One region of the Paenibacillus sp. JT31N17 genome, then DNA from elsewhere that is predicted to be linked to it. Evidence: riboswitches for the same ligand, from Rfam matches in the RefSeq annotation. Region 1 holds a riboswitch; each other region holds the start of a gene.
The links. A riboswitch is a leader RNA that binds a small molecule or an ion and turns the genes downstream of it on or off. The one in region 1 is predicted to bind cyclic di-GMP.

Region 1 (5,695 bases):
GCGGCTTCCTCCCTGTTCCCGGACAAAAAGACGCTGATTATAGATACCGATGCCCAGGGCAATGCAGCCGTTGTTTTTGGCAGCGATCCCGATAAGTCCGAACTTACCATGTATGATGTATTCACTGGCGCCAAATCAATCAAGGATATCCTTATATCCATTAAACCCAATCTTGATTTGGCTCCGGCATCCGACAAGTTCAACATGCTGGAATTTCATATTTTATCCCAACTGGAATCGTACCCCTCTCCTTTTCTGCTGCTAAAAAAAGAGGTCGATCAGATCAAGTCGGATTATGATTACATATTTATTGATTGCCCGCCTTCACTTGGCTTGATAGCCGGCAATGCATTGAAAGCCGCTACTGATGTGCTGATCCCTTTTGTTCCGGAAGCCTTCTCCGTCAAGGGGCTTCAGCGCGTAATCCAGACTATCGAAGCATTCGGCTCCAAGGAGGAACCTTCGCCGCGGATTACCGGCATCATTGCGATGATGGTCGACGGGCGGTCCAAATTGCATCAGGAATTGGTGGGCCATGCCCGTGAGTTCTGCAGCAAGAAGGATATCCGGCTGTTCGAAACCATGATTCCGCGGTCGATCAGCTTTGCCAACGCCGCAGCCTATGAGGGCTCGCCGCTTGTATGGACTGACCGCTCCAATCCCGCTGCGGAAGCCTATTATACTTTGGCCAAGGAGGTGTTCGAATATGCCGCCAAGAAAAAAAGAACTGCTCGTAAACTTTGAAGAACCTACTGACAAGCCGTCCTCCGCTGCACCGGAATCCATGGTAGAAAAAGCCGAAAAAACGCTGCGCACCAGAAAGAAGCCGGCTGCAGCCAAGCAAGCCCGGAAATCGCCAGCCGATCCTCCCGGTCAGGAAGCTCCGCCAACTCCAGCTGTTAAAGTGGAGGAACTGGTGCCGCAGGTCAAGCTGGATAAGAAGCTGCGCAAGGAAACCCACTCCAAAGCCGAATTTTATATCCGCAAGGATCTGCTGGAACGGGTCAAAACGATATCGCAAGATAAAGGCAAAGGCTTCAAAACCAACCTTATCAATTATGCGCTGGAGCAGGCATTGGATGGGCTTGACAGATCAGGCCATTCTCCTTCGGCGGATTAGACGTGCATCATCCATTATAGATGTGTTTATGACAAAACAGGCCGCCAGCGGGTATTCCGCCAGCTGCCTGTTTTGTTGTGGTTTGCCCTTGTACCCTTGGCCGTGTTCCCCGATTACAGCGATTATTTCATCAGACCTTCAGCCAAAGAGACAAATCTTATTGAATTTCAATGCGTTTCTTAACGGATTGCGCTTTTTCCTTCTTGGGTATTTCCAGCTTCAGAATACCGTTCTCGAAGCGCGCCGATATTTGGTCATCCTTAATATTTTCTACATAGAACCGGCGGACAAATTCGCCATAATAACGTTCACGCCGGATAACCTGATGATCTTCCCCATCCACATTCTGTTCCTGGTTGCGCGAAGCCTTAATCGTCAAATAATGATTGCTGTAGCTGATATCGATATCAGCTTTACTGAATCCGGGAAGCTCGGACTCAATCAGAAAAGCATCCTCGCGTTCGTGAATATCCGTGCGGAATGGATGGGTATTGCTTCTCATCGGCGCAAAGAAATCTTCATTGAAGATATCATGGAATGATTTCATCAAGCTGCGGCTGACATCTTCATTTCTTTTCCGAAACGGAACTAAATCCAACATGTACATCTCCTCCAATTTCTTATAATGTGATGCTTACACTTTTTATTATAAGGTTGCTGTCTGCTTTCCTCAAACCCGATAAAACAACAATAAAAATCATTTTCCGTGAATTTAAGGAAATCCGGCAGTCCCCTCGTTATTTTTCTCAGTCTTTCTTTGACTTTCTCTGACTTTGACTATTTTTGACCTTACACTGCAGCTGGCGTGCTGCCCAGAATAGCCATGAGGACGTTACATTCCACATGTTGTTCAGATTTTGTACAGTTCCTATCTGGTATAATGGCCTTACAGGAGGGCCTGCCAACATGAAGAAACTGCTTTCTTTTTTGCTGATCATCACTGGATTTGTGCTGATTGCGCTGCCTTTTGCAAAAGAATGGCATTATGATCAGAAGCAGCGGCGTCTGCTTGATCGCATGGATCATAATACCTTCGCCTCCGCGGCTGAGAAATCCGATCGCCTGCTTGCAGAGAGTTACCAGCGACTATCCGACCTGTTTTCTAATGAAGCAGACGCTGCCTTACCTGAGGCTGTCAGCGACGATCAGAGCAAGGAAGATACTCAAGGAATCGCTGTTATTGAAATCGGCAGCCTCGATGTGAAGCTTCCTGTTCTGGAAGGCGCCACAACGCAAAACATGAAGTACGCCGCTGTCCATCTGACAGAAACAGCCGCACTTGGAGATATTGGCAATGCTGCCCTGGCTGCACACCGGGCTCATACGAAAGGCCGATTGTTCAATAGGCTGGGTGAAGTGAAGATGGGCGACAAAATTACGATACGGGTCAAAGACAAGGTTATGGAATATACCGTATTCAAAATATCGGTCGTCAAGCCAACTGACCTGTCCGTATTGAATGGCAATGACACCGACAGGGTGCTCACGCTTATCACATGCGATCCGCTGATTAATCCGACCCATCGTCTGATTGTCCAGGCGAAAATGTAATCTATTATCACTTAAAAATAGTTGTATATTCTATCAAATATTGGTATAGTAAATGTCAAGATAAGTCACGATAACGGCAAACCTGTCGAAAGGCAGCGACGCAAAGCTAGAGGGCCTTCCCATTATTGGATGGCAGCCAGCTACCGAAAGTTTGTCTTTTTTTGTTTTCTAAAAACAATAAACACTCAACGATAAATGGCAAACTTGTCGAAAGACAGGGACGCAAAGCTAAAGGGCCTTCCCGCTTGGATGGCAGCCAGCTACCGAAAGGAGTCTTATTTCATGAAATCTTTTTTTCTTGTTCTCGCGACCGTAATCATTTTGTCCCTTCCCCTCTCCACGACTGTAGCTGCATCCGGTACGGACTCCCCGACTTGGCTCGATACGAAGCAATTGGACAATGGAGTTATCGGAGCTGCATTTAAACCTGCCGCAAAAACACCTATTGTGCTGTTAATAACCAAAAACGGAGTCACTTATACATACAAATTGCCTGCCACAGGTACGATGGAATACTTCCCCCTGCAGCTTGGTGATGGTGCTTATACTATCTCTCTTATGCAAAATGTTACCGGCACCAAATACAAAAAAATCGGTACGGAATCAGTTAACCTGAACTTGAGCGATGACAGCAGTGTATTTCTCGGTTCCGTGCAAAATATCAATTGGAAAAGCTCTCCGACTGCTGTCGCCAAAGCCAAGGAATTGACGAAAAACAAAACGAAAGTTGAAGACAAAGTCAAAGCGATTCACGATTATATCGTTAAAACCATCAAATATGATTCCAAATTGAGCACATCTGTAACAACGGACTATATTCCCGATGCGAACAGAACGTTGAAATCAGGCAAAGGCATCTGTTATGATTACTCCTCCCTGTTTGCAGTCATGGCTCGCAGCGCCGGCATCCCTACAAAGCTGGTTATGGGAACAACCGATTATGTGAAAGGCTACCATGCCTGGAACCAGGTAATGATTAACGGGAAATGGAGCAATATTGATACAACGGTTGATTCCGGTTTGGGCAAAACCAGCACAAGCAGCAGTTCAATGTTCAAAGAAGCCGGCAAATACGCAGCAGCTAAATTCTATTAAGCATTAATCTGATCGCTTGATAGCATCTGTCATTAAGCAAAAGCAGCTTAAGACAGCAAATAGCGCAAAAAAGAGACTATTACAGGATCCCCCCTCCTGTAAAGTCTCTTTTTTGCATTTTAACGGGCAGTTCGGTATTAAGTGGTCTGGATATGCAATCCTTTATTTCATGACAAATGCCTCACCTATTGTGCATCTCACCATTATCATATGAGGAGCCGCGCCTCCTCATATGATAATGCGGAGGAACAGCTCCTGATGGATTTTTACTAAAAATGATCTTATTTCTGGAGATGCTTCCGGCGCAATCTCAGCAAAACAATTCCGAGAATGACCAGGCACAGTCCTGCAAGTTGAAGCGGCAAAGAACTGCTTTCCCCTGTTTTGGGGAGCGTCTTGCCAGGTGTGCTGCTGCCTGGATCGTCATTACCGGGTTCTATACCGCCCAAAGGAATCTCATCCACATTTACATCGAACAGGACTTCTTCTTCGTTGCCGTCCTTGTCAATTACGATGATAGAGAAATGATCCTCGCCCGTATAGCCCGGTTCAGGTGTATACATCCATTTACCATCCGGATCAACCGTCAATGTACCATGTTCCGGTTGGGTACCGATTGCAACATTGCCGCCTTCTGGTACTTTAACCGTCCCTTTAATCGGTTTGTCCTGTACGGTTGTTTCCTGCTGCGGTACTTGTGTATCGCTGCCAGGTTCTGCGCCTGGATCAGTCGGCTCACCTGGATTCGATGGTGTACCCGGGTTACCCGGATTGACTGGCGAACCTGGTTCGCCCGGTGCTCCCGGATCAACCGGCGGCATTCCCGGATTTGCCGGATTTGCCGGATTTGCCGGATCCTCCGGATCGTCAGGTGTTGTCGGATCCTCCGGATCAAGTGGAGGGAAGTACGGATAATAAGGATACATTAATCCCAAATCGATCGTGAGATCTTCCCATCCCCGCGGGGCGTCTTCACCAATCGTGATGACTGCTGTAGTACCGTCAGTCAGCTTATTGGAGTCTTTATCAGCCGCTATTCCCACTGCTTCCGGAGTTGTCAATTCATAGCCCTCAGGAGCTTCGAATTGAACAAAATATTGGCCTCCGACCAGATTGTCAAACCGATAATAACCCGGTTTCCCTGCAGCATCATCTGCAGTCAAAGTCTCTGCAAGCAATTGCATGTCTTTGTTATAAAGCTTGACCTTCACGTTGTTAATACCGTCGTCATCAGCTTCATCCTGCATGCCATTCCCGCTGCTGTCCAGCCATACGTAGTTGCCAATGACGCCTTTGGCAACAAGACCCAAGTCAATGCCGAGATCCTCCCAGCCGGGAGTTTCGCCGATTTGAATTTTAGCTGTAAAACCATTCTCATCGGTTGCATTGGAATCCTCTTTGACGTCGGCTCCTTGTTCCTGAACGGTCCTCATATAGTCGGCAGGCACAATGAACTTGACTAAATAGTCGCCTGGCAGCAATCCGTCGAACAAATAATAACCCGCTCTGCCTGTCGGATCCGCTGCAGTTGTTGTAGCGGCGACAGGGGTTCCTGACACATCATCTTTGAACAACTGGACTTCGAGTCCGTTGATTCCCTGAAGCTCATTCTCGTCTTGTATACCGTTCCGGTTTCGGTCCAGCCATACATAGTTTCCGATCACGCCCCGTGGAACCAATCCCAGATCGATCGTCGGATCCACCCAATTGGAAGGTCCGATTACAATCTCATCGGTAAAGCCGTTGCCGTCCGTGCTGTTGGAATCCGCCTCGGGCGATCCAACCACCGGTTTGGTTGTTTCATACTGTCCACTGTAGAAGAATTTAACGTAGTACCTGCCTTCTTTCAGGCTGCTGAACAGGTAGTAGCCTGGCTGGCCGCCATTATCCTTCGTCACCGCTGTGGCGATTTCCGTTCCATTCCGGTCA
Region 2 (5,695 bases), on a different contig from region 1:
TTGGGATTCAAAAGCCTCGAAGAACGCCAGGGCTGTAGCTGCGGCAAGACGGGAATCGTCAAGCCGGCCCCCGGCCTGCTTATCCCGGGCCAATCGGGCCATCGTCATAATCGCCCCTGTCTGGTTATCCCGATCATAATGATCATATTGCAGGGCCAGGCGCAGATAGGCTGCTGCTTGTTTCACGTTCCCCAGCCTGGCATGGCAAAGACCAAGGGCGCTGAGCAGCGGTACGGACTGCGGTTCATAGCGCAGTCCGGCCTCCAGCTGTCTTGCGCCGGTAATCGGCGGTACCAGCTGCGAGAGCTCTACACGAATCCGGCTCCAATAGGGATTGGCTGCCAAAGCCTGTTCCAGCAGCGCAGTCTGCTCATTCCCTGCAGCCGAAGCAGCCGCCTCGCGATACGCCACAGCCTTGTCAAATTGCCAGCTGTTCGCGGAAGCAAAAGCAAAAACGGCAGCGGTCAGCAGGACTGCTGTAAATTGGAAGCCAGCCTGCCACTTCGCAGCTGTCCTTTTGCCGAGGGATACCGATCTTGGCGGAAGCTGCCCGGAGCCAGGAGAAGCAAATAACGATTGCCCGCTCTGCGCGGCCCCCGGGTACGGACTGTAGTAGACGAGCCAGCTAAACAGAAGCAGCCAATAGTAACCGAAGGACATGTCAAAATCGACGGCGGCATGAACCAGCAGTACGCCGACAGGGAGGATTCCTGCCCGATCATGCCTCCAAACTATCCGCAAAAGCCCGTACATCATGAGAGCAAATACGATTAATCCGACAATTCCAAGATCAAGCAGCAGATCCAAATAACCGCTATGCACTTCGTTACCAATATACGGGTAGGTTTGGATTTGGGTAAAGAGCATCCGCCAGGTATCCCCGCCCTGACCCAGGAGAGGCGCCTCCAGAAATAGGCTCCATGCATCCTTGTAGAACATCGTACGCGCGCCTGCGGTTTGAAAATGGCCGCTGCTTATCCGCCCTTGAATTACTGCCGGCAGGAGAAGCGCCATAATCAGACAGGCTGCTCCCAACCCGCCCCACGCGGCAAGCTCAAGCTTTCTTCCGGACAAGCCGGCAAATACCGTGCGAAGTGCGGTGAAGCCCGCTGCAGATGCCATCAGGATGGCAAGCAGCCCAAGCGTTTCCCCCATGTGGCCAACGCCTTCATGACTGCCTTGCAGTCCTGCGGCAAAGACAATACGATAGGCTGCCCCCGCCCCAACAAGCGTCCAGCCGCTGTAAACCAGCCATTTGACCCGCTGCTCCCTGGTCAGGAGCAGCAGTCCGGCAAGCCATCCGACAGCCGTTGTAAGCCAGGCTGCCCTGGATTCCGTAAGCAGCAGCACAAGCACCAGCGGCGTGGCCATCATGACGGCAAGCAAGAAAGTCCGATAACGGCCTGCACGTATCAAAAGAAGCCAGTTCCACAGCAAATAAGCTCCCGAGACGGCTCCGAGGAAATTCGGATACTGAACGAAGCCGGCCAGCCGGGCACCGACTGCGGATAAACTGGAATCCCCTGTACTCAGGATCATCTCCGGAACGTCTATCCAGCCGAGCCATCCGGCAAGCGCGCCGCCAATGAGGAACAAGCCGGAACCCTGAAGCGCCATGAACAGCCAGCTCCGGAATGGGCCGATTCTCAGCCACAGATACCCGGATATGAGGAAAGCTGCGTAAGCAGACCATCTGAGCACCTGCTCCAGAGTTCCATGTACGGAAGCCGGTTTGTTGACCAGACTCAAACCAAACAAAAGCGCAATAAGCAGCGGCGTATAAGCCGCCAGCGGCACCGAGGCCCGCACAGCCTCTTCTGCAGGCCCTTTATTTTTTTTCAATATGAAATATTCACCGATCCCGCTACTGCTGCCCCTTATCCTTCGTCTTTGCATTCGAGCCGTAATAAACAAGGACAAAACGGTTGAAGCCATAAGCATCCATTCCCATCTGTAAAAGGATGCGTCAAAAAACATTCCATTCTGGTATGCGGACCAAATGAGCAGCCCGGTAAACATCAGCCCGGCGGCACCAACAACGACTGGCAATTGAATCCCCTCTTCTATTTCACTTTTTAATTGTCCGATATATCTAAATTTTCTAAATATTGTAACATGTTTGAGAATGATTTGAAAATCAGGTGTCATGGAGCTGCTGCCTCAGCAGCAAGAAGAGTTTATTTTCTTATCTTTGAACAAAAAAACAGGCGCTCCGCGATTGCCGCGGTGCACCTGTTTTTTATAGTTAATGAGTCCGGTTGTCACTGGCCTTTTCCTGTTTCCTGCGGTAATAGGCTGCGACCTGCTCCCTCAGAATAAAGGCCCGCAGCGCTCGCTGCTGCAGCCCATCCAGATCGCAAAAGCGCGCTCCATAGAAGGATTGGGCTCCATCGCTGTCATAGCGTATGATCTCCAGCCAGCATGGCAGCTCAAAGCCCAGAGACAACACAGCTTCCAGACGCTCATGCGTCTTGAGCCTCGGCCCCTCGGCAACAATGAACCCCAGCCCGGATAAGCTTATATTTCGTATGGCCAGTTCCATATCTTCAATAAATTCAAAGTTTTCCGGCCCTGTTGACAATTCTCTTGTTTCAATAATTATCTTCTTCATGGTGCCTTTATGGTCAATCTGAACACGGGGAGACTCCCGTTTCTCTTCCAGTCCGCTCAAGGCCCGGACAGGAAAAATAACTGCGATAGATCCTTCCGCCTTGCCGATGACCGTCGACTGCAGACGTTGTATCCCGACCGGAGAGTAGATTGTCATCTCCACCGGATTGCCGAGATCAAATGACTTGTATTCCGTCATTTCAATCTCCATCATCTCGCCCTCAATATGGCTCAAGATCCCCGTTGAGACATATCCTTCTTTCTCGACTACGGTCCGGCTGTGGATTAATACCTTATCTGAGTAAGTTTGCTTTGCTTTCGTGTATAATTCCTTGCTGCGGGCATTCGTGCTCATAAGTACCATCTCCTTAGTGTGCAATCGCCTGGCCGAGTCTTGAGAGTTTGATAAGGGATTGCCTGTTCAAGGAAATGAAAAAAGCCGTTCCTCTGCCTCGGAGCCGCTTGACTTGCACCCTGCTGAAGGGTGTTCATTTCGGCAGCCAGGCTGTCAGTCGCTCCTTTTCAAGAACCTTAGACCCTTTAGCTTTGCGTCCTTGCCTTTCGGCAAGTTTGCCATTATCGGATATATATGAAGTTAGGTACAGGCGATTCTTACATTTCTTCCACGATCATGATACTGTGCGAATCCTTAAGGTCAATCTGATAGGGCTGGGCAGGAGGTGTGCCGTCCGCCTCGCGAAGGATCCGTACGATCGGGCGGTTGACCGCAAGCGGATTATTCAGAGCCACAACCGCAATCTGGCCCGAGCTGAGCAGTACCGTTGTCGATACCGGATAAATGGATATATGCTTGCAAAAGGTCTGGATCAAATCAAGATCGAAGAAAGTGTTCCCGGCCGCGAATAAAAACTCGATGGCTTCCGTAGGCGTATGACGCTTGCGGTGCGGCCTCGGCGAGGTTAACGCATCATAAACATCGGCCAATGCCACAATCTGCGCATATTCATGAATGGCATCCCCCTTTAGCCCACGCGGATAACCCGATCCGTTGTACCGCTCGTGATGCTGAAAAGCACAATGCGCGGACAACAGGGAAATATCGTGCTGGGCGCGGATAATATTGAAGCCATCCTCCGTATGCTTCTCCATCAGGACCCGCTCTTCAGGGGTCAGCGGGGAGGTCTTGTTCAGAAGATCCTTGGGCAATCTTGTCATCCCGATATCGAACAGAAGCGCTCCCATGCCCAATTCTTCAAGCTGGTTGCGGTTATAGCCCTTAGCCAGTCCCATTATGCCTGACAATATAGCCACATTCACGGAATGCTGGAACAGATAGCCATCCGCCACTTGAATATTCGTCAAGCTGACCATAACGTCGTCCCGCGTAACCAGATCCTGCATGATCTGGCCAAACACATTCTTGAACGTCCGGCCCATCTCCGGCGCAATGGTTCTGCCCTTGGTCATAGGATGGTCCTTCAGCGTGGTCATGGTTTTGAATACCGCATCATGGGCTTTTCTGCGCGTATCGTCGCGGATCGCTGTTTCCGGCTCCAGATCCTCGGTAAACGGATCTTCGACGAACAGCATATCGACTCCCAGCATCTTCAGGCGATTGATAAACCGTTCGTTCAGCTCGACACCGACACCCAGAAGAATGTTGCCATTTTCCTGCAGGATCGGGCGAGCCAGTTTATCTCCAGGCTTCGCCGAAAGTATATGTACTTTTCTCATCTGAGCATTCCCGCCTTTAGTCCGGTTGCATATTTGATCAAGCTTGCATCGCTGCCAGTTCGGCAGCACGCAGTTAGTGTAATTGCTTATCGGCGTATATCCTGATGTCTGCGATTTGCACAAGCATATTCAAGTCGCTCCCTTGGTCGGGAAAGTTGGCGCTTCCGACAGAGACGAAAGAGTTGCAATCCTGTCGATAGGGTATAAGCTTGTGCAATTGTTCATGATGCTGGCGAATGACAGCTTCAATCAAGTTTATCATCTGAATCAGGACAAATCATTATAAATTCGTCCACGGCTCATCAGGCGGTCATGCTTCGTCCAGAAAGCGTGCCTGCCGCCGGAAGGGTAAAAGCGGCATATGCCGCTGCGCTTGTCAGGATTGGCACCAAATCGCCCGACATGCCGGCAGACCATGCTCTCAGCCCTGTGTCAGCACGACCGCCCTGCAGCCAAAACGAGCATCACAGCACATAACGCTGCCTGCCTTGTCTAATACTGAACAATCCGGTTGCGGCCGTTCTCCTTCGCTTCGTAAAGCGCCTTGTCCACCTTGACGAACAGCTCGCGCAGATAAGACTTGCTATCCTTCAATTCAGTATCCGGCTGCGGCTCAACGGCAAGCATGCCTATGCTGATTGTAATGGAAACAGGAGCGTTCCCGACTCCGGTATCGACAAAGTTATGCTCAACAACCGACCGTACGCGGTGCGCCAGCTCTTCCGCCTGCTGCCTGGTGGTGTGGGGCAAGTAGACCGTGAACTCCTCCCCGCCGTAGCGGGCGAAAATATCCGTTTGTCTGAGCGTACTGCGGACCACGTCCGCCGTCAACTTGAGAACATCATCGCCGACCATATGACCGTATGCGTCGTTGATCGTCTTGAACAGATCGATATCAAACAACAGGATCGCATAAGGAATCTGATAGCGCATGTTGACCATGACCTCATGCTCCAGCTGCTGCATCAGATATCTCCGGTTGTAGCAGCCCGTCAAGCCATCGATAATGGCCATTTGCTCCAGCTTCCGGTTGGCCTGGTACAATTCATCCTGCATAAGAAGCAGCGCACGGTTTCTCTCCTGCAGCGCTTCATTCTGACGGTTGGTTTCTTCAATAAGCCTTCTCAGCTCTGTATGGTCCTGCAGCGTGATCACTCTTCCAATGATTTGCTGTTTAACAACAATAGGCGCGACATGTAAGGCAATATAGGCCATTCTGCCTTCCTCCGGCACTTCGATCTCGGTATGAACGCGCTCTTCAGGATGCAGACGGTACATCTCCAGAAAAGCTTCGGTCCTCTCACGGTCTTCCACTGACTGCAGAAGCTTGTCCATATCGAGCCTTGTACCGACTGAAAGCTGGAAAACGGGACTCACCACGCTGTTGAGA
Region 3 (5,695 bases), on a different contig from region 1:
TGAAGCGTCTATACGCTTATTCCGGAGCTGCCCTCACAATCAATCTGCTTGGTATGGTATTCAGCAGTCTCCTTGAAAGTCTCGGCATTCTGCTGCTGATCCCCATGATCAGCATGAGTGGGATTTTGAGCGTACAGCAGGCAAGCGGCTACGATTTCAAAATTCTCGAAGAGCTGCGGGCAATGCCACAGACGTTGGCGCTGACCCTGATTTTGTCTCTTTATGTATTGATCGTGTTCGGTCAAAATCTCATTCAGCGTAAAATAACGATCCGCAATGTGGAGATCCAGCAGATCTTCAGCCGCAAGCTGCGCTTTGAAACCTACAGCACACTGCTCGCGTCCAGGTGGTCCTTTTTCCTCCAGAAGAGGAAGTCGGATCTCATTAATCTGTTAACGATCGAGCTTGCGCGCGTCATTAGCGGAATCAACCTGTTTCTCCAGCTCGTGACCTCCTTCCTGTTTACGCTTATCCAGATTGTGTTCGCCTTCTGGCTCTCGCCGGCCATGACTTTATTCGTACTGGGCTGCGGAACGGTTCTTGCGCTGTTCTCGCGCCAATATATTCATCAGGCGAAGGTGCTCGGCAGTCAAACCTCGGAGCTCTCGCAAAGCTACCTTGCCGGCATTACCGATCAGTTGAACGGTATCAAGGACATCAAGAGCAACAACCTCGAGGAATCCCGCCTGGGCTGGCTTCATTCGCTTACCCAGGGGATGATGCATGAGCAGATGGAGTATATCCGGCTCAGAATGAATTCGCAGCTGGTTTACAAAATATCCTCTGCTCTATTGATCGCGGGCTTCGTGTTTATCTCATTCCAGTTCTTTCATACGCAGGGTCCCCAGCTTCTGCTGGTTATCCTGATCTTCGCCAGGCTGTGGCCGAGATTCACAGGCATTCAATCCAATCTGGAGCAGCTGGCGGCAACGGTCCCCGCCTTCAAAGCGCTCATCAGCCTCCAGAAGGAATGCGCGGAAGCGGTGGAGCAGCACGAGGCGGGTCCTGCCGGCCTGAGTCCGGCCCCGCTTCGTCTGGAGCATGGGCTTACCTGTGACAATGTGTATTTCCGCTACCACCGGCAGGAGGCTGCGCATACGCTTCAGGCAATTAATCTGTTCATTCCCGCTAACCGGATGACAGCCTTTGTCGGACGTTCCGGCGCGGGAAAAAGCACGTTGATCGATCTGCTGATGGGCCTGATGCAGCCTGAATCGGGCCGGATTCTCATCGACGGAGAACCCATTACCAACGCGAATCTGTTTGCCTACCGGCGGTCCATCGGCTATGTGGCGCAGGACCCCTTTCTGTACAATGCCAGCATCAGGGAAAACCTGCTGATGATCAGGCCCGATGCCAGCGAGGATCAGCTGTGGGAAGCGCTGGACTTCGCCTCGTCCGCTGAATTTGTCCGTGCGCTGCCTCTGGGGCTGGAAACGCTCATTGGCGACAGGGGCATCCGGCTGTCCGGAGGCGAAAGGCAGCGGCTTGTGCTGGCGCGGGCCATCATCAGCAAACCGGCCGTGCTCGTGCTGGACGAGGCGACAAGCGCGCTGGATACCGAGAACGAGAAGAAAATCCAGGAGGCGCTGGAGCGGTTGAAAGGAACTATGACCATTATTGTGGTCGCCCATCGTTTATCCACAATCCGTCACGCGGATCAGGTCATTGTCATTGATCAGGGGAAAGTGGTGCAGCGCGGAGGCTTCATGCAGCTTGCGTCTGATCGGGACGGAGTATTCGGCCATCTGCTTGATAATCAGAAGGAAGCCATTGTATAGCTGCCGTAGAGGATGAGGAAACAGGCAGATTCATGCGGCCATGCATGAAAAGAAACGGCTATCGCCGTCCTTTGGCGGCAAAACCCTGGTTTCTTCCCTCAGAAATATAAGCAAAGTATAATCGGGATTTATACTTTCATATATTTCAAAAAAAAAGCGGAAAAGTCTTCAGCGCAATAAAACCGCTGTTCACTTTTCCGCAACTGTTCGTTATAAGCAACAGATTCTTTCTTAATGAAGAAGAATCCGATATAATAAGGTTCAGCAAGCTATAACATTGGAGGATACGTATAATGATTGGAGAACGCATACAACTGCTGCGCAAAAGAAAGGCGCTCTCTTTAACCGAGCTCTCTGAGCGGGCGGGCGTGGCCAAGTCCTACTTAAGTTCCATTGAACGTGGGATTCAGCAAAATCCCTCCATTCAATTTCTCGAGAAAGTCGGAACCGTACTGGGTATTTCCGTAGAAGAACTGCTTCACGTCCAGAAGTCCGATGACGAAGCAAGGCAGCTTGACCGGGAATGGGAAGACCTCGTACGCGAAGCCATGGCATCAGGCGTGAGCAAGGAACAGTTTAAAGAATTTCTGGAATTCAACAAATGGAGGCTCCACAAGGATTAGGCACTATGTAGATGTATTTTCTTCCATGGGTAATGTGCCGTTTTCCAGTTTCGGGAGGGCGCTCAGAACACCCCGGATGACTTCCCGGTCAAGCCCCATTGCCCGTGCGATCATAATCAATTCAACCCACTCTTTGTCCAAATTATCCTTGCGAATCCGTTCTGCAAGCGCCATAACCATTTCCTCCGCTCCGAATTCGGCCGGTTGCACCACTGACTCCATGCGTTTAAGGTGCCCAGGTAAAAACGCACTTCTTCGTCTCCTATTTAAATGTAATCGTTTTCTATATTCACCATTATAATCAAGCCTTTCCGCTGATGCTGTCGCTTCGTGCGATCGAATTTTGATTTTTTCAACTAATTTTGTCGAATAATTCACATTTTTAGTAAAGCAGTCATGAACCGATTCTCATGGATATCGTAGCCTTCGGGATTATTCGCCTGCCATCGCCAAGTATCCTCGCACATCTCCTCGATACAACGGTCTGCAGTCCATCCAAGCTCTTGTCTGGCCTTCCGGATGTCCGCGCAGCTGACCGCAATATCCCCCGGCCTGCGGGCAGCGAAGCGGTACGGCACATGAATCCCCGTCGCTTTCTCGAAGGCCGCTATCATCTCCAGAACGCTTGAACCTCGCCCGGTTCCCAGGTTGTAAATATTCAGACCCGATGAATCCAGAATGCGTCCAAGGGCTCTGATATGCCCAAGCGCCAGATCTACAACATGGATGTAATCCCTGATTCCCGTGCCGTCAGGGGTAGGATAGTCGCTTCCATATATGCTCAGCTCTTCCAGCCTCCCGGCAGCCACCTGCGACAAATAAGGCATCAGATTGTTAGGCGTGCCCGAGGGATTCTCACCGATTCTCCCGCTCTTATGGGCGCCGGCAGGATTGAAATAGCGGAGAATGCTGATTCCCCATTCGGGATTGGATGCCGCCAGATCCTGCAATATCTGCTCAATCATTTGTTTGGTGCGGCCATAGGGGCTGGATGCGCCAATGGGCGAATTCTCGGACACCGGCATATCCCCGGATGCCCCGTACACGGTGGCAGAAGAGCTGAACACAAGCTTGTGCACGCCATATTTGCTCATGATCTCGCACAGCGCCAGCGTGCTGTTCATATTCATCTCATAATACCAAAGCGGTGAACGAACCGACTCGCCGACCGCCTTGAGACCGGCAAAATGGATGGCGGCATCGATTTGATTTCTTGCAAAAACGGCCTCAAGAGCGCTGCGGTCTCTTACGTCCAATTGATAGAACCGAAAGGATTTCCCTGTGATTTCCTTTACCCGATTGAGCGCCTCCGGGCTGCTGTTGGCGAAATTATCCACCACAATGATGTCATATCCGGCCTCCAGCAGCTCGACGCAGGTATGGGTTCCAATATATCCGGCCCCGCCGGTAACCAATATCGCCATAAGGATTATCCCTCCATATTGTGATTGACCTTGCGGCTCATCGCCAGCCTGCGGATGATGCTCCGGCTGATTCCGAGCAGATAGCCAAACTCTTCCGTACGGTGAAACAGTGCGATATAAAGAACATTCACGGTGAAAAAGCCCGCAATGCCTTTCCCTATCAGCTCTGCAAAGCCGTTCGCGGGAATGAAATGGCATACTGCGCTGGCAAGGGCATAAGCACCCGCGCCTGCCAATGTATAGATGAAATAGGTCTTGAAATAATCCGTCAAGGGCCGCTGGAATACATTCCGGTAGACAAAATAAGGAGTCGTCCAGAAGGGAACGGCCAAGCTGCTGATGAGCGACCCGATAAACACGCCGGCTATCCCGATCGTCTGGACGAGCGTAATGGACACGCCAAGGCATACGGCCGCCTGAATGAGCGGGGCATAACGGTCCTGATGGAAGATGCCTGCCGTTGTTTTCACCGTCGTGATGGAATTTCTCATGCCTCTTTCATAAAACAGAGCCAGCAGCAGAACGAGCACGCTGCCGCTCATCAGGAAATCCGGACCGATCCACAGGGTGATGAACGGTTCGATTAATAGGGACAAGAGAATGACAAACAGCGAATACAACCAGAAATTAAGCAGCAGCGTCACTTTATACACTGCAAATATCTTATCCTTGCTCTCCTTGGATACCAGATTGCCGATGCTGTGATACATATTGCTGAAAATCTGATTGATAAAGGTCCGCCCGATTTCGATCAGCATCTTGTAGTTGGAGTACAAGCCGACAGCCGCAACACTTACGAAGCTTGAGATGAGAATATTCTCCGTCCCAAGCACGAAGTAGCTGCCTGTATTCTGCAGGACAATGGCTTTCACATTCTTGATGATCCCCTTCTTCGTCACGCTGTCCAGCCCTCCGCTGACCTTGTCGCGCAGGAACGGATACATCCGGTTGACGGTTACCGTCAGGATAACCGCGGTGCTAAGCGTGATCACACTGTCTATCATCAGAAAAAGAATATAGTTTTTCGTGTAAGTAAGAATTCCTATTTTCAGGCAGGTTGACAGAATCGAAGACAAGGTGAACACAAGCGTCACGATATATCCCTTCTGGCTGACGTTCAGAAATGAATTTTTGTAAGAGAAGAGGTATGGGGTGACGGTATTGAGCAAAAAAATCAGATAAATGGCCGTAAGATGCTCCACGCTGGAATCTTTGACAAAATGGTCAAGGAAAGGCAGCACGGATAAGCCAAGGAGCGCCACGATGAGAGCAATGACCAGATAGGCATTCCGGTACAGCTTCATCAGCTTGTTGATGGTGTCCCTGTCATTGTCCGCGACGGGCTTATAGAGGCTGTAGATAATACTGGAGCCGATACCCGCCTCCGCCAGCGTGAGCATTGTCAGCAGATTGGTGAACAATCCGTTAATACCCAGATACTCGATGCCAAGGCTGTTAATGAACACTGTCCTGGAAATAAAACTGAGGGCCGTAATCACGATCTGGTTGCCGAGTCCCGCCGCAATATTAATTAATGAGCTGCGGACTCTCATGCCGGCACCTGATCCCGGCCCTTGTCCGTCATCATCCGGATGCAAAACCCCTGCGTGAAGGGCAAAATATTGAACAGCATGGAATATACGCCGATATCCTTCGTATCCCCTTGGGAGAAATCGACTGCACCGCTGCGCCTGGTTACCTTCATCAAATAAGAGGCTGCCCGCTGCGATCCCTTGGAGCAAGCCTCCGCGAGATGCTCCAGATGCGAAGCTTCGCCGAGAAACCAGCCAAGCACCGCCGTGGCCGACGAATCCGCTCTGGACTCCTGGCGGGTAATCGTCCAGTTCCAGTTCCCCTCCGTGCCCTG
Region 4 (5,695 bases), on a different contig from region 1:
AGCGTGTTCTTCAGGTCGAGCAGCTGCGTGTAGACTAAGTATTGCGGCACCAGTCCGCCGTTAAGCAGCATAGTAAAGAACACGAAGAACGACCAGAACCTGCCGAGAGGCATCTCCTTTCGCGACAGCGGGTAGGCTAGAAGCGCCGTAATGATCAGTCCGGCAACGGTCCCGATCACCGTAATGGCGATCGTGATGCCGTAAGCGCGCAAAATGCGGTCGATTTCATGCCATAAGTACTGATAGGCAGCCATGCTGAAGGCCTCCGGAAAAAAGGAATATCCGTGGCGAAGAATCGACTGCTCGTCCGTAAAGGATGTGATGAGCAGTAAAATGAACGGAAGCAGGCATAAGGTCGATATGAAGAGCAGCACGATGTGCACGAACCATTGCCAGACAGAGTTATTCGTTTTCATGCGAGCCACCTTCTTAAAATAAAGCGTGATCTTTGTTAATTTTTCTGACGACGAAGTTAGCCGCCAGCACCAATACGAAACCGACAAGCGATTGATAGACGCCGGCTGCCGAGGACATGCCGACGTCGCCGAGTGTCATCAGGGAGCGGTAGACATACGTATCGATGACGTTGGTCGTCGATTGCAGAGCGCCCGCGTTCAGCGGCACCTGATAGAACAAGCCGAAGTCGGAATAGAAGATGCGGCCGATCTGCAGCAGCGTCATAATCGTAATCACCGGCACCAGCAGCGGAATTGTGATGCGCTTGATCTGCTGCCACTTACCGGCCCCATCGATCGTAGCCGCCTCGTAATACTCGGGATCGATGCCGATAATCGAGGCTAAGTAGATCACGCTCAAGGAGCCCGCGCTGATCCATAGATGAACAACGGTCAGAATATAAGGCCATACATGCGCCTCGCTGTACCAGGAGAAGTCCGGCAAGCCCAGCATCGGCAGGGCCGTTTTGTTCAGGAAGCCGGTATCCGCACTGAGCATCGCGAAGACGAGGTAGCCGACGATGACCATCGAGATCAGGTAGGGCAGCAGGATAACGGTCTGATAAAAGCGCGATAGCCACCTTTTCCTGACTTCATTGAGCAGAATCGCCATAAAGACCGGCACGATTAGGTTTAAACAGATGAAAGCGGCATTATATAGAATGGTATTTCGGGTAATCAGGAGCGCATCGGATGTCTTGAATAGATACTCGAAATTTTTGAACCCGATCCAGTTGCTGCCGAAGATGCCCTTGGTATAGTTGAAATCTTTAAACGCGATGATGACGCCGAACATCGGCAAATAATTGTTGATCAAAAGGTAGAGGATGCCCGGCAGCATCATAAGCCCTAACGCAACGTATCGCCGGAGATTTTTAGCCTTTTTACCGGCCACTAGCAGTTTCATTTCGATGTTCCCTTCTACATGACGAGATCGTCGGTAATGACGACAAAAGCAGAAGCAAAACCGGAAGTTTTCACAACTTAAAATAATTGCTTTGACCTTGTCTGTCTTGCTTAAATCCAAAAATCTTTGTCAAGCGCGCATTCATTTGAGTGTTTTTCATATAGATGAATTATAGATTCCCATCGTTTTTTATATTTCCAATAATATCCAATATTTTGCCGCTACACCTCCTTTTAACCCTCTCAATATGTACAATAATTTACAAACAAAATAATTAATCTTGTAAGCAAATGTATTATAATAGGGATGGCGATTTTTGTAAAGTTTTGTCGATTCCTTCATGCAATGGGAGGAGTCTCGCGGAGATTATGGTTTCTAATATATGCAGCTCAAAAATATACGAAATAAACCGATATAAGAAATTAAGAGTAAAGATACAAGTTATTATTGGGTTAATTTATGTTATAGAGGTTTTTTTAGTATTGGGTGTTTTGCTGATCAATTGTTGAGATAGGCGGAAACCTATAAAAAATTAGTTAAATTCATATGTAAAGGTAAGTTTTAGGAAATCGATATATGCTTAAAAATTCCTGGCGCGGCGGGCGTGGGGGAGCAATTTGAAAGATATTAAACGTAGAGAGGGGGTCATATATTTCGTTTCACATAAGAATTTTGCACGAATCTTGTTGAAATTTACCGAAATAGGTCGAAAAGACCATTCTATAATGTGGTATATAAGTATATATTAGTAAAGTAAATTAAAATTTCATGCGACAAAGGCAAACCCATCTGAAAAGGGGGGACGCAAAGCTATAGGGGCTAAGGTGGACGAGCTATTCCATGATGCCAGCCAGTTACCGAATATGATGGATATTTTTCCTTCGTATTCTCCTAATCTATTAGATTGGAGGTTTTTTGCGTACAAAAAATATTGTAGGATCCGATTTGAAAGGATCATTCGCCTATCTGTTCGGGTTGGTTGAACAGAAAAATAGCTAAACTATTCATTTAAGCTACAAAATTACATTAATGAGGAGATAAGTTAATGAAAACTATTAATGAAGTCACACCGGAAATTATTGCAATAGTGAAACAAACATTGAAGTTACAACGTGAGATTGATATGAACGAAGATCTAACTGCGGTAGGACTAGACTCTTTGGACTTCGTGACACTGGTAATTGATTTGGAAGATAGCACTGGAGTTAATTTTAATGATGGTGACGAACTACTCATTTCGGACTTTTCTACTGTCAAAAAGATAATCGATCAAGTGGAAACGAAATTATCTAAAATGGAGTAATGATTTGATTTGTAGTTTTAATGTTGATCTTATTCGGGTCTACACTGAATATATTTGGTCTCCATCATTGCGACAAAGAGGGTGAGATTTATGTATACAAGTTTTATAAAAGCGATTGAAGTTTCCGTTCCTGAGAACAAAGAATATAACGATCCAGAAAGTAGCGTAACCCAAAAAACAGGCATCTACTCCAAACATATCGCTGGTGATAATGAATACCCCTCGGACCTAGCATGTCAAGCCATACAAAAATTGTTTGATTCTAATGTATGTCACCCGTCAGAGATTGAGTTTCTATTGTACTGTACGGCAACACCTGATTATCTAATGCCATCAACATCCTGTTTAATTCAACATCGAGTAGGTCTACCAAATTCGTGTGGGGCTTTGGATATTAACCTTGCATGCTCAGGGTTCGTGTATACACTTTCCTTAGCCAAAGGATTGATTGAAAACGGAACGGCGAAAAATGTGTTGTTGGTCACCTCAGATACTAGCACCAAATTTGTAAATCCTAAAGACAAATCTATACGGCCCTTATTTGGAAATGGTGCAACGGCTACTTTACTATCCAGGAGTGAACTTGGGACTTCATCTATAGGAACCTTCACTTTTGGTACAGATGGTGGTGGTGTAGGCAAAGTAATCATTCCTGCAGGTGGGTTACGCGAACCCATTACTCCTGAAGCGCTAGTAGAACAAGTTGATAAATTGGGTAACACGCGTTCAAGAGCTGAACTTTATATGGATGGCTTCGATGTCTTTAATTTTGTATTAAAAGAAGTAAGACTAAGTATAAAAAGATTTCTCGAGCAAAACAAAGAGACTGTCCATGATTACGATTTCTTTGTCTTTCATCAAGCTAACGAATATGTGATAGACGCTCTCCGCGGTAAGCTAGAGATTCCTAAAGACAAGTTCTCTATACAGATTCGGGACTACGGAAATACGAACTCTTCAACTATTCCCATTGCCTTATACCACGAATTGAAAGCTGAAAGAATTAAACGTGGGGATAAACTGATGCTTGCCGGGTTTGGTGCGGGTCTGTCATGGGGAGTATGCTCTCTTACTTGGTAAATGAAAGGACTAATCTAAATCGAATAATATCCGAAATGCTCTCTATATAATGGACGTACTCATGATTATTGCGGAGGTGCACTAAATTGAATCTAGCCGATAGGTTGGACATTACGGATATAAAAGAGCTTCTTTTTGGTCAGGTTGAAGGATTGATTAATCAAGGTCAATTCTCTGCAGCTTTAAGTACTTTGTATGGTGGATTAAGAAACATACGTACACATTTATCAACAGAAGACTGGGAACGATTTATCATACAATATCGTGAACATTCAATACACCATTTCTTTCTACAGGAGCCACTAACACGTCGAGTGTTCGAAAAACCACGTGGCTATGCAGGTGACCCTGTCATGATGGACTTGATTTATGCTTATAATGACAAAACTTTGCTACCTTTCAAGGAGGGACAAGCAGATGTTTCGGAGGCTCTATACTACGAGTTAAACAGCATAAGCAATGCATGCAATGCTGTTCGTGAAAGAAGACGTATCCTCTCCAGAAAAATTAATCAAACATCAGAACGAATTAAGAATCCTTCTATTCTTGCGATCTCTTCTGGTCATTTAAGAGAAGTGCAAGATAGTGTTACGACTAATAACCAAAGTATTGGTAAGTTTGTGGCCATTGATCAAGATAAAGAATCCCTTTCTGTGACAGAAGAGCTGATAAAAGACTTTGGTGAAGCCATACATGCCTCTGTTCTTGACATTCTTAAAGATAGAGTGTCTCTTCCTAAGTTTGATTTGATATACACTGCTGGTCTATATGATTATCTGAAGGATAGCGTAGCAAAAAAATTAACTAGCAAGTTATTTGATTTACTAAACCCAAGAGGACGGTTGTTGATAGGTAATTATCTTCCGGACGTTGCTGATTGTGGCTATATGGAAGCTGTGATGGATTGGTGGCTTATTTATCGAACTAATGGACAAATGCAAGAGCTCGTAGAACTAATACCACAAGAAAGTATAAACGATGTCGATATCTTTGTGGAGCAAAACCAGGTAGTTATTTTTTTAGAAATTGAGAAAGTTTGAAGCGTTGAAAAAAAACCGATTGTAATTGCAAAAAAAAGTAAAAGTAAGGGTTTTCCGGATGCTACAGGCTTGGGGCCTATACGTAAGCTGGTCAGGCTTACCGGTGAGCTTCCGATATCGAGCAGGCTCTTCAAGAGATTTCTCAGCCGGCCTTCAAGCTCAAAATTGTGGCAGGTGAAAGCAGCCCGAAAGTATGCCAATTGATGCGTACCCAGATTATCAATCCGACCATCCATTGTGCTTGGACAGCTCTCGCCCGGTTGTTCGCTCATGCACTGGCTCCAATGGCAGACATTCTCGTGTTAGAGGTGGTATTAGCTTATATTCTGACCTATTTGGTAGAAGAGTAGGTTGTACAAAATAAACTTTGAGGATGAGTGATGATGATTAGCAAGAGAGTGGCGGTTATAACTGGAGGAACACGTGGTATAGGGAAGCATACAGCTTATAAGTTTGCGCAACAAGGTGACCAAGTCGTCATTGCAGGCCTTAATGAAGAGCGTGGACATGAAGTTGTTCAGTACATTAAGTCGAATGGTGGAGAAGCAATTTTTGTAAAAACAGATGTTTCGAAGTACGAGGAAGTGGAATCCTTGATCGAAACAGCTGTAGAAACGTTTGGCAGCCTTGACGTGATGTTTAATAACGCCGGGAAAGGCTTCCTAACACCATTATTAGAGTTCAATATGGATGAATACCACCAAACTATTAATGTGAATCAGCATGGCGTAGCTTATGGAACTGTTGCAGCCGGGAAGAAAATGGTGGAATTAAACACGAAGGGAATTATCATAAACAATTCATCTACATTTGGTTATTTGGCCAGTGTGGGTACCTTCCCTTATCACGCAAGCAAAGGTGCAATCAACATGATGACCAAAGCTGCCGCGCTTGAATACGCTCCTCACGG

Region 2: linked by a shared signal. The riboswitch ahead of AC0YOB_RS22050 (PilZ domain-containing protein) and the one ahead of AC0YOB_RS25860 (transglutaminase-like domain-containing protein) in region 1 are both predicted to bind cyclic di-GMP.
Region 3: linked by a shared signal. The riboswitch ahead of AC0YOB_RS21560 (hypothetical protein) and the one ahead of AC0YOB_RS25860 (transglutaminase-like domain-containing protein) in region 1 are both predicted to bind cyclic di-GMP.
Region 4: linked by a shared signal. The riboswitch ahead of AC0YOB_RS25460 (acyl carrier protein) and the one ahead of AC0YOB_RS25860 (transglutaminase-like domain-containing protein) in region 1 are both predicted to bind cyclic di-GMP.

What each region holds. Positions count from the first base shown of each region.
Region 1 covers NZ_JBWDNP010000010.1:72,501-78,195, reverse strand. Annotated here, with positions in the region: gene AC0YOB_RS25880 (ParA family protein) at 1-744, shown strand, start outside; gene AC0YOB_RS25875 (hypothetical protein) at 707-1,120, shown strand; gene AC0YOB_RS25870 (Hsp20/alpha crystallin family protein) at 1,278-1,721, opposite strand; gene AC0YOB_RS25865 (class D sortase) at 2,027-2,671, shown strand; cyclic di-GMP riboswitch class I at 2,737-2,819, shown strand; cyclic di-GMP riboswitch class I at 2,859-2,939, shown strand; gene AC0YOB_RS25860 (transglutaminase-like domain-containing protein) at 2,954-3,766, shown strand; gene AC0YOB_RS25855 (SdrD B-like domain-containing protein) at 4,048-5,695, opposite strand, start outside.
Region 2 covers NZ_JBWDNP010000007.1:92,950-98,644, forward strand. Annotated here, with positions in the region: gene AC0YOB_RS22045 (O-antigen ligase family protein) at 1-2,049, opposite strand, end outside; gene AC0YOB_RS22050 (PilZ domain-containing protein) at 2,246-2,965, opposite strand; cyclic di-GMP riboswitch class I at 3,103-3,195, opposite strand; gene AC0YOB_RS22055 (HD-GYP domain-containing protein) at 3,223-4,305, opposite strand; gene AC0YOB_RS22060 (histidine kinase N-terminal 7TM domain-containing diguanylate cyclase) at 4,798-5,695, opposite strand, start outside.
Region 3 covers NZ_JBWDNP010000006.1:446,994-452,688, forward strand. Annotated here, with positions in the region: gene AC0YOB_RS21550 (ABC transporter ATP-binding protein) at 1-1,781, shown strand, start outside; gene AC0YOB_RS21555 (helix-turn-helix domain-containing protein) at 2,075-2,404, shown strand; gene AC0YOB_RS21560 (hypothetical protein) at 2,408-2,614, opposite strand; cyclic di-GMP riboswitch class II at 2,594-2,676, opposite strand; gene galE (UDP-glucose 4-epimerase GalE) at 2,779-3,828, opposite strand; gene AC0YOB_RS21570 (lipopolysaccharide biosynthesis protein) at 3,834-5,381, opposite strand; gene AC0YOB_RS21575 (glycoside hydrolase family 88 protein) at 5,378-5,695, opposite strand, start outside.
Region 4 covers NZ_JBWDNP010000009.1:244,836-250,530, forward strand. Annotated here, with positions in the region: gene AC0YOB_RS25450 (carbohydrate ABC transporter permease) at 1-416, opposite strand, end outside; gene AC0YOB_RS25455 (ABC transporter permease) at 430-1,362, opposite strand; cyclic di-GMP riboswitch class I at 2,131-2,224, shown strand; gene AC0YOB_RS25460 (acyl carrier protein) at 2,408-2,665, shown strand; gene AC0YOB_RS25465 (3-oxoacyl-ACP synthase III family protein) at 2,756-3,745, shown strand; gene AC0YOB_RS25470 (hypothetical protein) at 3,832-4,785, shown strand; gene AC0YOB_RS25475 (hypothetical protein) at 4,902-5,135, shown strand; gene AC0YOB_RS25480 (SDR family NAD(P)-dependent oxidoreductase) at 5,169-5,695, shown strand, end outside.